DNA from 2 places in the Streptomyces vulcanius genome. Region 1 is predicted to be linked to the other one. Evidence: riboswitches for the same ligand, from Rfam matches in the RefSeq annotation. Region 1 holds a riboswitch; the other holds the start of a gene.

Evidence for each region. A riboswitch is a leader RNA that binds a small molecule or an ion and turns the genes downstream of it on or off. The one in region 1 is predicted to bind cyclic di-AMP.
Region 2: it holds a riboswitch for cyclic di-AMP, as region 1 does, so the genes downstream of both, ACFPIH_RS11525 (M23 family metallopeptidase) here and ACFPIH_RS02720 (transglycosylase family protein) in region 1, are expected to answer to the same signal.

What each region holds. Positions count from the first base shown of each region.
Region 1 is NZ_JBHSFK010000002.1:103,250-110,043, reverse strand. Features, by position in the region: partial or broken gene ACFPIH_RS02730 (cytochrome P450) at 878-1,396, shown strand; gene ACFPIH_RS02725 (transglycosylase family protein) at 1,608-2,651, shown strand; cyclic di-AMP (ydaO/yuaA leader) riboswitch at 2,848-3,016, shown strand; gene ACFPIH_RS02720 (transglycosylase family protein) at 3,020-3,733, shown strand; gene eno (phosphopyruvate hydratase) at 4,055-5,341, shown strand; gene ACFPIH_RS02710 (FtsB family cell division protein) at 5,430-5,906, shown strand; gene ACFPIH_RS02705 (DUF501 domain-containing protein) at 5,941-6,546, shown strand; gene ACFPIH_RS02700 (Ppx/GppA phosphatase family protein) at 6,543-6,794, shown strand, end outside.
Region 2 is NZ_JBHSFK010000006.1:146,812-154,233, forward strand. Features, by position in the region: gene ACFPIH_RS11520 (M16 family metallopeptidase) at 1-1,336, shown strand, start outside; cyclic di-AMP (ydaO/yuaA leader) riboswitch at 1,526-1,689, shown strand; gene ACFPIH_RS11525 (M23 family metallopeptidase) at 1,703-2,446, shown strand; gene ACFPIH_RS11530 (GntR family transcriptional regulator) at 2,633-3,328, shown strand; gene ACFPIH_RS11535 (HPr family phosphocarrier protein) at 3,558-3,839, opposite strand; gene ACFPIH_RS11540 (bifunctional acetate--CoA ligase family protein/GNAT family N-acetyltransferase) at 4,015-7,248, shown strand; gene ACFPIH_RS11545 (DUF5998 family protein) at 7,322-7,422, shown strand, end outside.

The DNA of each region.
Region 1 (6,794 bases):
CAGCAGCCTGCCCGGTGACAAGGAGAAGTACGAGGAGCGGGTCACCGACTTCGCCGCGAAAATCGCGACCCAGGAAGACCTCATCGACCGGAAGGTGCCCGAGTACATCAGGGCTGGCGTCGACCCGGTCGTCCTCAAGGCGTCGGTCAAGGAGATGCAGCAGGAGCTGGAGGAGTTCCGGAAGCAGAAGAAGTTCGCGGAGCAGTGGTTGGAGGCGTACGCCGAGTACGAGCGCCAGGCACACAATCTCGTCGACATCGCGAACAACGCCCGCGAGCGCCTGGAGAACATGACGCTGGAGGAGCGCAAGGAAATCTTCGACATGTTCAACATCAGGGTCACCCCCGGCACGATGGAGAACACGTCCAAGCCTGGCGCCAAGTGCGACGTGAGCCAGTGGCACTGGAAGACCGGAACCCTCGTCCCGCCGGACCCGACCGACGAGGAATGGGAAACGGTCCTCGCGGTCCTGCGGACGTTCTTCTACGGGAAGGCGAAGAAGCACTTCACCACGAAATATGACATCCGCGCGCAGTTCTGCGGAATGCTCCACCGCCTGCGCCACGGCCTCTCCTGGAACGACATGCCCCTCACCTGGGGGCCGATCGATCCCATGCGGACGCGACAGCTCAAGTGGTGGCAGAAGGATGCCTGGCCCGCGGTCATGGAGGCCCTCGGCGCGGACAAGAGGGGGGTGGAGGCGTACCGCCGGCCGACCCTTCCTCAGCTCACGGTCACCGGCCAGCTTCGTGCCGGCCTGCTGGCGGAGGTGCGGAGCGAGGCGCCCAGGGACAAGGGGGAGAGTGCGATCATCGACCCCAACGCGGTCAAGGCGGACGGGCCCGGCTACTCCATTCTTTCTGCTACCGGTCAGATCGGCGTCGAGACGACCGTGAATCTGATCGGCAACGGCACCTACGCCCTCCTCACCCACCCCGAGCAGCGCCGGCGGCTTCAGCGGTCACTGGGGGACGGAGACCACGCTCTCCTCGAAACCGGCGTCGAGGAACTGCTCCGCTACGACGGGCCCGTGGAACTGGCCACCTGGCGCTTCGCCACCGAGCCCCTCACCCTCGCCGGCGAGGACATCGAAGCCGGAGACCCCGTCCTGGTCGTCCTCGCCGCGGCCGACCGGGATCCCGCCCGGTTCGCCGAACCGGACACCCTCGACCTCTCCCGCCGTGACAATCAGCACCTCGGCTACGGCCACGGCATCCACTACTGCCTCGGCGCCCCGCTCGCCCGTCTGGAGGGCCGGACCGCGCTCGCCACGCTCCTCACCCGGCTCCCCGACCTGCGACTCGCCGTGGATCCGGCCGACTTGAGATGGCGCGGCGGGCTCATCATGCGGGGACTGCGCACACTGCCGGTCGAGTTCACCGCACCCGGTGCATGACTGGGGGTGACTGACCACAGGTCAGGGGCAGTGTGACCGTCCGGCGGAGCGAAGGTGACCAGCCCTCAACTCTGTGATCTTCACGTGATCTGCGCGGCATTAACTTGTGACAAGTGATCGTCTGCCGATACGTTCATTCGTCAGCGCGGCGCATATGCACACCCGTCGCACCCGCCGCGCCGGTCACTGCTGTCCAGAGAAAGGCCCTCGCATGCTCTCCGGGAACGGTCGTCACCGTCGCCCCCGTCAGGCTCCGGCCCTCCTCGTCGCCGCCGGAGTGACCGGCTCCGCCATCGCCATCCCGCTGCTCGCCGCGAGTGGCGCGAGCGCGGCCGACGGCACGGTGTGGGACAAGGTGGCGCAGTGTGAGACCGGAGGCTCGTGGAGCGCCGACGGCGGTGACGGCGAGTACGGCGGTCTGAACCTCACCCAGGACGACTGGGAGGCGTACGGCGGACTCGACTACGCCAAGAGCCCCGACCTGGCCAGCCGCAACCAGCAGATCGCCGTCGCCCAGAAGCTCCTCGCGGGCGAGGGTGTGGGCGCGTGGGGCACCTGTGCGCTGACCTCCGGGCTGACCAAGGAGTCGGGCTCGCTGAGCGTGGACACCGGCGTGGCGGGCGACTCGTCCGACTCGTCCGTGTCCTCCGGATTGTCCGACCTGTCCAAGGGGGAATCCGACGATTCTTCCGACTCTTCGGGTTCTTCCGGATCGTCCGACTCTTCCGGATCGTCCGACTCGTCGAGCTCCAACGATGCCGACAGCTCCAGTGATTCCGGCCAAGATGGCGCCGACTCGGCGACGGGTTCGACGGGTTCGCCCAGCGGTTCCTCGTCGTCCGCTTCCTCCTCCCCTACGGAGGGGTCCGGTAAGTCGGATGTGTCCGCCGGATCCGAGGGTGACTCGCGGGCGACCGACGGCTCGTCCGCAGACGCCTCCGGGACGGGTGACGCGGACGACGCGACCCAGGAGGCGGGCTCTTGGACCCTGGTCGACACCGGTTCCCTCGGCTCCGGGAAGCATCGCGGCACCCTCGCCGACGAAAGCGCGGTGGACGGCCCCGCCCCCGCCTCCTCCGGCCGTCATGCCGCCTCGACGTACATCGTTCAGGAGGGGGACTCCCTCGCCTCCATCGCCGACTCCCTTGACCTCGACGGCGGATGGCGTGCGCTCTACGACGAGAACAAGGACGTCATCGGTACCGACCCGGGCAACATCGAGGCCGGTCAGATACTCGACACGGGTATCCAATAAGGCGCAGAACGACTGAAGTTCACGCCCCACTTCGCCATCTAATGTCCGGTTTGGTGAAAGTGTGGGATGAGTCTCAGAAGCCCTGATCGTCTTTGAATTTACGTCGATGCCGTGTCTACGGTCATCACCGCTCGGCATCCCGAGCCCCGGCCGTCGCCAACGCCGAATCCTGCCAGTGGCGGCCCGGGAACAGTCGTCGCGTCAAGCGCCGTAGGCAGGAGCGGGGGACCCAAGGTAAGTGCCGGGGACAGCGGTTGACGCTGGAACCGGCTCGGGGTGAAGCCGCGCACCGCGAGGTGTGCGGCCGGGCAACTCAACCGGCCCGAACCCGACAGCTCACCTCGCAGGCGTCGGTGAGGGGATCCACCATGCTGTTTTCCAGCAAGGGCAAGCATCGCCGCCCGTCCAAGGCCACCCGCGTCGCCGCTCTCGCCGGCGTCACCGGTGTCGCCATCGCCGCCCCGCTGATGGCGGCCGGGAACGCCTCCGCCGCCACGGCCTCCGAGTGGGACACCGTCGCCCAGTGCGAGTCCGGTGGCAACTGGTCCATCAACACCGGCAACGGCTACTACGGCGGTCTGCAGTTCTCCGCGTCCACCTGGGCCGCGTACGGCGGCACGGCGTACGCCGCGCAGGCCAACCAGGCCAGCAAGTCCCAGCAGATCGAGATCGCCGAGAAGGTCCTCGCGGGCCAGGGCAAGGGTGCCTGGCCGGTCTGCGGTGTCGGTCTCTCCGGCGCCTCGTACAACGGCAGCAGCTCCTCGAGCTCGAACTCCGGCAGCAGCTCCTCCTCCTCTTCCTCCTCCAAAGAGTCCCGCTCCGACGAGCAGGCCGCCTCCCGCTCCACCGAGCGCCCGGCCGCCACCAAGAGCGAGAAGAGCAGCAAGACCGTCACCACCCCGACCGGCACGAAGGTCAAGAAGGGCGACGGCGAGTACAAGGTCGTCAAGGGCGACACCCTCAGCTCCATCGCCGAGAAGCACGACGTCAAGGGCGGCTGGCAGAAGCTGTTCGAGCTGAACAAGGACATCGTCGTGGACGCCGACCTCATCTACCCGGGTCAGCAGTTGCACCTGAAGTGACACCCGCTCGCCAGCGGGGCCACAGGCCGCTCACATGGTGGCCCCGCATCCTGAAGACCTCGTGAGGGTCACCCCCCCTGTCCCCACGGGCCCCCCGCTCCGGTGCGTGTTCCCCCGTACGCACCGGGGCGGGGTTTTCTCTGTCTGCTCCTTTGCCCGCGTGTTCGCCTCCACGCCACCCCCTCTTTGTTCCGAACTGAAACAATGGGTACCGTGCGTCCACGGGACGGTCGGTCGGCTGCCGACACCCCGAAGGCGGTTAGGCTCTAGTCGCAAGGCCCACGCGGCCCCGCACAACCAGCGTCACATCCCATGAAGGAGATGCTCGTGCCGTCCATCGACGTCGTCGTAGCCCGGGAAATCCTGGACTCCCGAGGCAACCCCACGGTCGAGGTCGAGGTCGGCCTCGACGACGGCAGCACGGGTCGTGCCGCCGTTCCGTCCGGCGCCTCCACCGGTGCCTTCGAGGCCATCGAGCTCCGCGACGGAGACCCCAACCGCTACCAGGGCAAGGGCGTCGAGAAGGCCGTCCTCGCCGTCATCGAGCAGATCGGCCCCGAGCTGGTCGGCTACGACGCCACCGAGCAGCGCCTGATCGACCAGGCCATGTTCGACCTGGACGCCACCGACAACAAGGGCTCCCTCGGCGCGAACGCGATCCTCGGCGTCTCCCTCGCCGTCGCGCACGCCGCCTCCGAGGCCAGCGACCTGCCGCTCTTCCGCTACCTGGGCGGCCCCAACGCGCACCTGCTGCCGGTGCCGATGATGAACATCCTGAACGGCGGCTCGCACGCCGACTCCAACGTGGACATCCAGGAGTTCATGATCGCCCCGATCGGCGCGGAGTCCTTCTCCGAGGCCCTGCGCTGGGGCACCGAGGTCTACCACACCCTCAAGGCCGTCCTGAAGTCCAAGGGCCTGTCCACCGGCCTCGGCGACGAGGGCGGCTTCGCCCCGAACCTGGGCTCCAACCGCGAGGCCCTCGACCTCATCCTCGAGGCCGTCAAGCAGGCCGGTTACATCCCCGGCGAGCAGATCGCCCTCGCGCTCGACGTCGCCGCCTCCGAGTTCTACAAGGAGGGCAAGTACCTCTTCGAGGGCAAGGAGCGCTCCGCCGCCGAGATGACGGAGTACTACGAGGAGCTCGTCGCGGCCTACCCGCTCGTCTCCATCGAGGACCCGCTGTTCGAGGACGACTGGGCCGGCTGGAAGGTCCTCACCGACAAGCTCGGTGACAAGGTCCAGATCGTCGGCGACGACCTGTTCGTCACCAACCCGGAGCGCCTCGCCCGCGGTATCGAGGAGGGCGCCGCCAACGCGCTGCTCGTCAAGGTCAACCAGATCGGCTCGCTGACCGAGACCCTGGACGCCGTGGAGCTGGCCCAGCGCAGCGGCTTCAAGTGCATGATGTCCCACCGCTCCGGCGAGACCGAGGACGTCACCATCGCCGACCTGGCCGTCGCCACCAACTGCGGCCAGATCAAGACCGGCGCCCCGGCCCGCTCCGAGCGCGTCGCCAAGTACAACCAGCTGCTGCGCATCGAGGAGATCCTCGACGACGCGGCGGTGTACGCAGGGCGCTCGGCCTTCCCCCGCTTCAAGGGCTGAGGCTGAGCCAAGTCGTACGTACGTCCCCGCACCCGGTCCCGTACCGTGTGCGGGGACGTACGCGTGTGAGAGGGGAGGCGGAGAGCCGATGGCAGTCAAGGACCGGGACCGTTTCTCCACCGCGACCAGGATCAAGCTGCTCGGCGAGCAGACCGCGGCCCGGGTCTACCGTTCGCAGACCAAACGCCAGGCCCGCCGCTCCCGCCTCACCGGCCGCGCAGCGCTGCTCGCGCTCGTCCTGTGCTCGCTGATCGTGGCACTCGCCTACCCGATGCGGCAGTACGTCTCCCAGCGCGCGGAGATCGCCGATCTGGAGCGGGAGAAGCAGCAGGCCAGCGAGCGGGTCGAACAGCTGCGCGACACCAAGGCGCGCTGGCAGGACGACGCGTACGCCGAGCAGCAGATCCGGCAGCGGCTGCACTATGTGATGCCGGGGGAGACCGGCTACGTCGTGATCGACCCGGACGCGGCCAAGCAGGCCCGCGCGGACCTCGGAGCGGCCGACCGCCCCTGGTACGTGAACGTCTGGGACGGCGTCGACAAGGCGGACGCCTCCGATCGATGAATCGATGAACTGACAGAGAGACAAACCCCGAAGCATGCAGAATCCCCCGCCGACCACCCCGCGCACCGAGCCCACCGACGCGGACGTCCAGGCCTTCAAACAGCAGCTCGGCCGTCCGCCGCGCGGGCTGCGCGCCATCGCGCACCGGTGCCCCTGCGGGCAGCCGGACGTCGTGGAGACGGCCCCCCGGCTGCCCGACGGCACGCCCTTCCCGACGCTCTACTACCTGACGTGCCCCAAGGCGAACTCCGCGATCGGCACGCTCGAGGCGAACGGCGTGATGAAGGAGATGACCGACCGGCTGGGCACCGACCCGGAGCTCGCCGCCGCCTACCGCGCCGCGCACGAGGACTACGTCCGCCGCCGGGACGAGATCGAGGAGCTGAAGGGCTTCCCGAGCGCGGGCGGCATGCCGGACCGCGTGAAGTGTCTGCACGTGCTCGTGGCGCACTCCCTGGCCGCCGGCCCGGGGGTGAACCCGCTCGGCGACGAGGCCCTCGCGATGCTGCCGGAGTGGTGGCGCAAGGGGACGTGCGTGACGCCTGCCGGGCCGCCGTCCGGTGAGGGATGGCAGGTGGAGACGTCGGAGGACGGCTCGGGCCACTTCGCCTTCAAGCCGGTCGAGGGAGACGCCCGATGACCCGCGTCGCCGCCGTCGACTGCGGTACGAACTCGATCCGCCTCCTGGTCGCCGACGCCGACCCCGAGACCGGCGAGCTGGTCGATCTGGACCGCCGGATGACCATCGTGCGGCTCGGCCAGGGCGTCGACCGCACCGGGCGGCTGGCGCCGGAGGCGCTGGAGCGGACCTTCGCGGCGTGCCGCGAGTACGCGGCGATCATCAAGGAGCACGGCGCCGAACGGCTCCGCTTCGTGGCCACCTCGGCC
Region 2 (7,422 bases), on a different contig from region 1:
CAAGCCGTGGGCGTTCCCGGCGCCCGAACGCGCCGCCCTGGACAACGGCCTGACCGTGCTCCACTGCCACCGCCCCGGCCAGCAGGTCGTCGCCGTCGAGGTACTCCTCGACGCCCCCCTCGACGCCGAACCGGCCGGCCTGGACGGCGTCGCCACGATCATGGCGCGGGCCTTCTCCGAGGGCACCGACAAGCACTCCGCCGAGGACTTCGCCGCCGAACTGGAGCGCTGCGGCGCCACCCTCGACGCGCACGCCGACCACCCCGGCGTCCGCATCAGCCTGGAGGTGCCGGCCTCCCGCCTGCCCAAGGCGCTCGGCCTGCTCGCCGACGCCCTGCGCGCGCCCGCGTTCGCCGACAGCGAGGTCGAGCGTCTGGTCCGCAACCGCCTGGACGAGATCCCGCACGAGCTGGCCAACCCCTCCCGCAGGGCCGCCAAGGAGCTCTCCAAGGAGCTCTTCCCGGCGGGCACGCGGATGTCGCGCCCGCGCCAGGGCACCGCGGAGACCGTCGAGAAGATCGACTCGGCGGCCGTACGCGCCTTCTACGAGCGGCACGTCCGGCCCGCCACGGCCACCGCCGTGGTCGTCGGCGACCTCACCGGCGTCGACCTGGCGGCGCTCCTCGGCGACACCCTGGGCGCCTGGACGGGCTCCCCGGCCCAGCCCCGGCCGGTCCCGTCGGTGACGGCCGACGACGCCGGACGGGTCGTCATCGTGGACCGCCCCGGCGCCGTCCAGACACAGCTGCTGATCGGCCGGATCGGCGCCGACCGCCACGCGCGCGTGTGGGCCGCCCAGGTGCTCGGCACCTACTGCCTCGGCGGCACCCTCACCTCCCGTCTGGACCGTGTCCTGCGCGAGGAGAAGGGCTACACGTACGGCGTGCGCGCCTTCGGCCAGATCCTCAGGTCCGCGCCGGACGGCTCGGGCGCCTCGATGCTGGCCATCAGCGGCTCCGTCGACACCCCGAACACCGGTCCCGCCCTGGACGACCTGTGGAAGGTGCTGCGCACCCTCGCCGCCGAGGGACTGACCGACGCCGAGCGGGACGTCGCCGTGCAGAACCTGGTGGGTGTGGCCCCGCTGAAGTACGAGACCGCGGCGGCCGTCGCCGGCACGCTGGCCGACCAGGTCGAGCAGTACCTGCCCGACGACTACCAGGCCACGCTGTACCAGCAGCTCGCCGCCACCGGCACCGTGGAGGCCACCGCGGCGGCCGTCAGCGCCTTCCCGGTGGACCGTCTGGTGACCGTCCTCGTCGGCGACGCCGCGCAGATCAAGGAGCCCGTCGAGGCGCTCGGGATCGGCGACGTGAAGGTCGTCCCCGCGGAGTAGCCACGCGTGTGGGGGTCCTGGGCGGCGGGAGCGCGGTCGAGGGCCCCCAGATGCCCGAATTGAGCCAGAGGTTGCACGTCTGCCCTGTGGGATGCGCTACAAAACCCGCGATCCACTTGGGGATTGAAAGGGGCCCCGCTTAGCGTCAGGCGGGCTGTTCGTCAGGCAGTGCGCCGCAGCCGCGGCACCGGACAGTCATCGCCGAGTCCCCGTACGGCGCGAGCCAGGGGAGCCGGGGACCCATGAAGTCCCTGGGGTGAATCGGACGCCCGCGCCAGTCGCGAGGGGGTCCGTAGGAGACCTTCCTGCTCCGAACCCGTCAGCTAACCCGGTAGGCGAGAGGGAAGGAAAGGACCGCTCAACTACATGGCGTTCACCTGCGCCCCCGGGAAGCACCGTCGCCCCAGCCGGATGCAGCGCACCACCATCCGTGCGGCGGGCGTCGCGACGCTCGCCACCACCGGTGTCATGGCCACTGTCGCCGTCACTCCGGCCTTCGCCGCCGAGCCCACCCCCGAGGAGACCGGGCTGACGCCCGTCGTCGCCGCCGGTGAAGCAGCCGCCGAGCAGGTCGACGACCAGGTCGCCGTCCAGAAGGAGGCGGCGTACGAGGAGGCCGCGCGTGAGGCGGCGGCCAAGAAGGCCGTGGAGGACCGCGAGGCACGCGTGCGTGCCGCCCGGGAGGCCGAACGCAAGCGGCTGAACACCTTCGTGCCGCCGATCACCGGTTCCTACATCTCCACCGGCTACCACGCGAGCAGCTCCCTGTGGTCCTCCGGCAGCCACACCGGCATCGACTTCCACGCCGCGACCGGCACCACCGTGCACGCGGTCGGCCTGGGCACCGTCGTCGAGGCCGGCTGGGGAGGGTCGTACGGCAACCAGATCGTCATCAGGATGAACGACGGCACGTTCACCCAGTACGGCCACCTGTCGTCCATCGGGGTCTCGGTGGGCCAGCAGGTGACTCCCGGTCAGCAGATCGGCCTGTCCGGCGCGACCGGCAACGTCACAGGCCCGCACCTGCACTTCGAGGCCCGCACCACCGCGGAGTACGGCTCGGACATCGATCCGGTCGCCTACCTCCGCCAGCACGGCGTGAACGTCTGACGACACACGGCGACAGATCGTGCAGCCCCGGCCCCTCCGGCCGGGGCTTTCGTCGTTTCGGCGACCCCGCTGTCCAAAAAATATCCCTGGATTCCGGCCCGCCATCGGAAATTCCGTCCCATTGCAATAGAGTCACTGAACACGTCAATCGTCGACGTTTCACGGGGATTAAGGCGGAGGTCGGTCATGCGTATTCCGGCGCACTCGGTGTGCACGGCCATCCGGGACGACATCGTCGCGGGTGTCTACGAGCGCGGCAGCCGACTCACCGAGGAACTCCTCGCCCGCCGCTACGGCGTTTCCCGGGTTCCCGTCCGGGAGGCGCTGCGCACCCTGGAGGCCGAGGGCTTCGTCGTCACCCGGCGGCACGCGGGCGCGTGCGTCGCGGAACCGACCGAGCAGGAGGCCGCCGACCTGCTGGAGATGCGCATGCTCCTGGAGCCCCTCGGTGCCGCCCGGGCGGCGCAGCGGCGCACCGAGGCCCATCTGAAGGTGCTGCGCGGGCTCGTCCGGCTGGGCCAGGAGCGGGCCAGGAGGGGCAACAGCGAGGATCTGCGCTCCCTGGGCAGCTGGTTCCACGAGACGCTCGCCCAGGCCTCCGGAAGCCATGCCCTGACGTCCACGCTCACCCAGCTGCGGCACAAGATCGCCTGGATGTACGCGGTGGACGCGCCGGCCAACCCCGTGGAGTCCTGGGCCGAGCACGGCGCGATCGTGGACGCGGTGGCGCGCGGCGACGGGGAGCGCGCGCGGACGGTCACGGCGCTGCACACCGAGCGCGCGACGCTCGCACACCGGCTGCGCTTCTCCGGCGGCACCGAACGCGCCGACCGTGTGAGGACTTCGCAACCTGCCGTAAACATGACGGGTCTGCGGCATTAACACGGGGGCCGTATACAAAGAAGGGATATTCGGCGGAGCTGTATTTCCGCTGCCTTATTCCGTGCGCGCCTTCAATTTCTGAGGTGCGCCTTTCGTGTGCCCGCACGCGGATTTCCGCGTATGCCGCGGGTAATTTCCCCGGAGCCCGGGACCGAAACCCCCGAAAGCGTGCGCGAAAACGGCAGGGCCGCGCCGCCCCCGGGAGGGCGACGCGGCCTGCGCGGGTGACTCAGACGGTCTCGGGGAGCTCCTCGAGACCCTCGGCGACCAGCTTCGCCAGCCGGTCGAGGGCGATGTCCGCACCCTCGGCGTCGGAGGCGAGGACGATCTCCTCGCCGCCTTGGGCGCCGAGGCCGAGGACGGCCAGCATGGACGCCGCGTTGACGGGGTTGCCGTCTGCCTTGGCGATCGTCATCGGGACGCCTGCGGCCGTGGCGGCTCGGACGAAGATGGAAGCGGGGCGGGCGTGGAGGCCCTCGGCCCAGCCGACGTTGACGCGGCGCTCAGCCATGTGTTGCTGCCCTTCGGTGTTCAGGTTGTCTAGACCAGTGTTCCACACGTGAAGCGTGGGAGGGAGGGGTCGTGTCGCCCCTCCCGTCACGGCTGTCGGATCGCGGCCTCGATCCGGCGTCCGTCCCCAAGACTGCCTCGCGCCGTTGTCGGACGCGAGCCGTACGCTGGGCCCCATGCAGAGCGCCTCGGACCGGCACGAGTACCCCGCCCACTGGGAGGCCGACGTGGTGCTGCGCGACGGCGGCACCGCGCGCGTCCGCCCCATCACCGTCGATGACGCCGAGCGCCTGGTCAGCTTCTACGAGCAGGTCTCGGACGAGTCGAAGTACTACCGCTTCTTCGCGCCCTACCCGCGACTGTCCGCGAAGGACGTCCACCGCTTCACGCACCACGACTTCGTGGACCGGGTGGGACTCGCGGCCACGGTCGGCGGCGAGTTCATCGCAACCGTACGCTATGACCGCATTGGCGCCGACGGCATGGCCGCCTCCGCGCCCGCCGACGAGGCCGAGGTCGCCTTCCTCGTCCAGGACGCCCACCAGGGCCGCGGGGTCGCCTCCGCCCTCCTCGAACACATCGCCGCCGTCGCGCGCGAGCGCGGCATCCGCCGGTTCGCCGCCGAGGTGCTTCCGGCCAACAGCAAGATGATCAAGGTGTTCACCGACGCCGGCTACACCCAGAAGCGCAGCTTCGAGGACGGCGTGGTCCGCCTGGAGTTCGACCTCGAACCCACCGAGCGCTCCCTGGCCGTGCAGCGCGCCCGGGAACAGCGCGCCGAGTCCCACTCCGTACGACGGCTGCTGGCACCCGGCTCCGTCGCCGTCGTCGGCGCCGGCCGGGCCGCCGGCGGAGTCGGCCGCAGTGTCCTCGGAAACCTCCGCCAGGCCGGCTTCACCGGCCGCCTCCACGCCGTGAACAAGGCGTTCCCCGAGGACCTGAAGGAGTTCGACGGCGTCCCCGCCCACCGCTCGGTGCGCGACATCGCCGAGCCGGTCGACCTCGTGGTCGTCGCCGTACCCGCCGAGCACGTGCCCGAAGTCGTCGCCGAGTGCGGCGAACACGGCGTCCAGGGCCTGGTGGTCCTCTCCGCCGGCTACGCCGAGAGCGGCCCCGACGGGCGGGAGCGCCAGCGCGAACTCGTCCGGCACGCACGCGCGTACGGCATGCGGATCATCGGCCCCAACGCCTTCGGCGTCATCAACACCTCCCCGGACGTCCGGCTCAACGCCTCCCTCGCCCCGGAACTGCCCCGCCCCGGCCGCATCGGCCTGTTCGCCCAGTCGGGAGCCATCGGCATCGCCCTGCTGTCCCGCCTCCACCGGCGCGGCGGAGGCGTCACCGGCACCACCGGCGTCTCCACCTTCATCTCCTCCGGCAACCGCGCGGACGTCTCCGGCAACGACGTCCTGCAGTACTGGTTCGACGACCCGGACACCGACGTCGCCCTCATGTACCTCGAGTCCATCGGCAACCCCCGCAAGTTCACCCGCCTCGCGCGGCGTACGGCGGCGGCCAAGCCCCTGGTGGTCGTCCAGGGCTCCGGCTCCGCCCCCCAGGGACACGCCGTACGCGCCATCCGCCTCCCGCACGCGACGGTCTCCGCGCTGCTGCGCCAGGCCGGCGTGATCCGCGTCGACACCATCACCGAACTCGTCGACGCCGGCCTGCTGCTCGCCCGTCAGCCGCTGCCGGCCGGCCCGCGGGTGGCCATCCTCGGCAACTCCGAGTCGCTGGGCCTGCTGACGTACGACGCGTGCCTCGCCGAGGGGCTGCACCCGCTGCCGCCCCTGGACCTGACCACGGAGGCGTCGGCGGACGACTTCCACGCGGCCCTCGCGCGGGCGCTGGCCGACGACTCGTGCGACGCGGTGGTGGTGACCGCGATACCCGCGATCGGCGAGATCTCGCCGGACGACGCGGAACTCGCCCAGGCGCTGCGCTCGGCCGCCGCCGCGGCTCCCGGCAAGCCGGTGCTCGTCGTCCACGTGGAACTCGGCGGCCTCGCGGCAGCGCTGTCCGCCGCGACCAGCACCGCACCTCGCGCACAGGCGCCACACGCGCGTACGGCGACGCCGACGGGAGGGCCGCAACCGCCGCTGGCCGACCACGCCCGGACGGCCGCCTCGGGCGGAGGGGGAGCGGGTGCAGGAGCCCGGGCAGACGCCCCGGTCGAAGGCGCCGGTGAAGCCCTCGCCGGAGCGCGGGCCGTTGTTCCGGGCGACGGGGCCGGCGAAGGCCGCACCCGAGCTGAGGCCTATGCCCCGGCCGATACCGCCAGCGAGGCCCTCGCGCGAGCCCGGACGGATGCCCCGGGCGAGTCCGCCGGTGGCGCCGTGACGGGTGCCTCGGCCGGTGGTGCCGTGACGGGTGCCTCCTCCCGTGCCGCTGTGACCGGTGCCTCCGCCGGTGGTGGCGTTGCCGGTGCCTCGGCGGGTGGGCGAGCCGGTGCGTCCATCGACGAGCGGGCCCACGTCTCCGCCGGTCGGCGAGCCGGTGCGCCCGGCCAGGACCTCGCCGAAGACCCCCTCGGCGCCTCTGACGCCACCCGCCTCATCCCCGCCTACCCCGCCGCCGAGCGGGCCGTCCGTGCCCTCGGTGAAGCGGTGAAATACGCCCAGTGGCGGCGCGAGGCCGCCGACCCCGGCAGGGTGCCCGAGTACGAGGACATCGACGAGAAGGGCGCCGCCCGGATGATCGAAGGGCTCCTCGCGCGCGGACAGGGACTCACCCTCGGCACCGAGGAGACCTGCGACCTGCTCGGCCGCTACGGCATCCACCCCCGCCGGGCCGCCCCCGCGCCCACCTCCGACGAGGCCGCACGGGCCGCGAGCGCGCTCGGCTACCCCGTCGCCCTCAAGGCCACCGCCCCGCACCTGCGCCACCGCGCCGACCTGGGCGGCGTCCGCCTCGACCTCGCCGACGAGGACCAACTGAGACGGGCGTACGCCGAGTTGACCGGGCTCTTCGGCGACCCCCGGGAGATCCGCCCGGTCGTCCAGGCGATGGCCCCGCGCGGGGTGGACACGGTCGTCCGCGCGGTGATCGACCCGGCGGCCGGAGCCGTGCTGTCCTTCGGTCTCGCCGGGGCGGCCTCCCAACTGCTCGGCGACATGGCGCACCGCCTGGTCCCGGTCACCGACCGCGAAGCGGCCTCCCTGATCCGTTCCATCCGCACCGCCCCCCTCCTCTTCGGCTGGCGCGGCTCGGCCCTGGTCGACACCCCCGCCCTGGAGGAGCTGCTGCTGCGTGTCTCCCGGCTGGTCGACGACCACCCCGAGGTAGTCGCCGTCACCCTGGAACCGGTCGTCGTGGCCCCGCACGGCCTCAGCGTCCTGGGCGCCTCCGTCCGCCTCGCCCCGCCCCCGGCTCGCGACGACCTCGGCCCGCGCACGCTCCCGGTGTACTGAGCCCTCGTCCGCACCCCGGGGAACCGTTCACGACCGGTGCCTCGCAGCCAGTGGGTCCCCGTAGGATGGACGCATGGCCAAGACCAGTACGACGACCCAGGGGCTGCGAGCGGCGATCGAGCGCAGCGGTTACTACCCGACCCTCGTGGCCGAGGCCGTCGAGGCCGCCGTGGG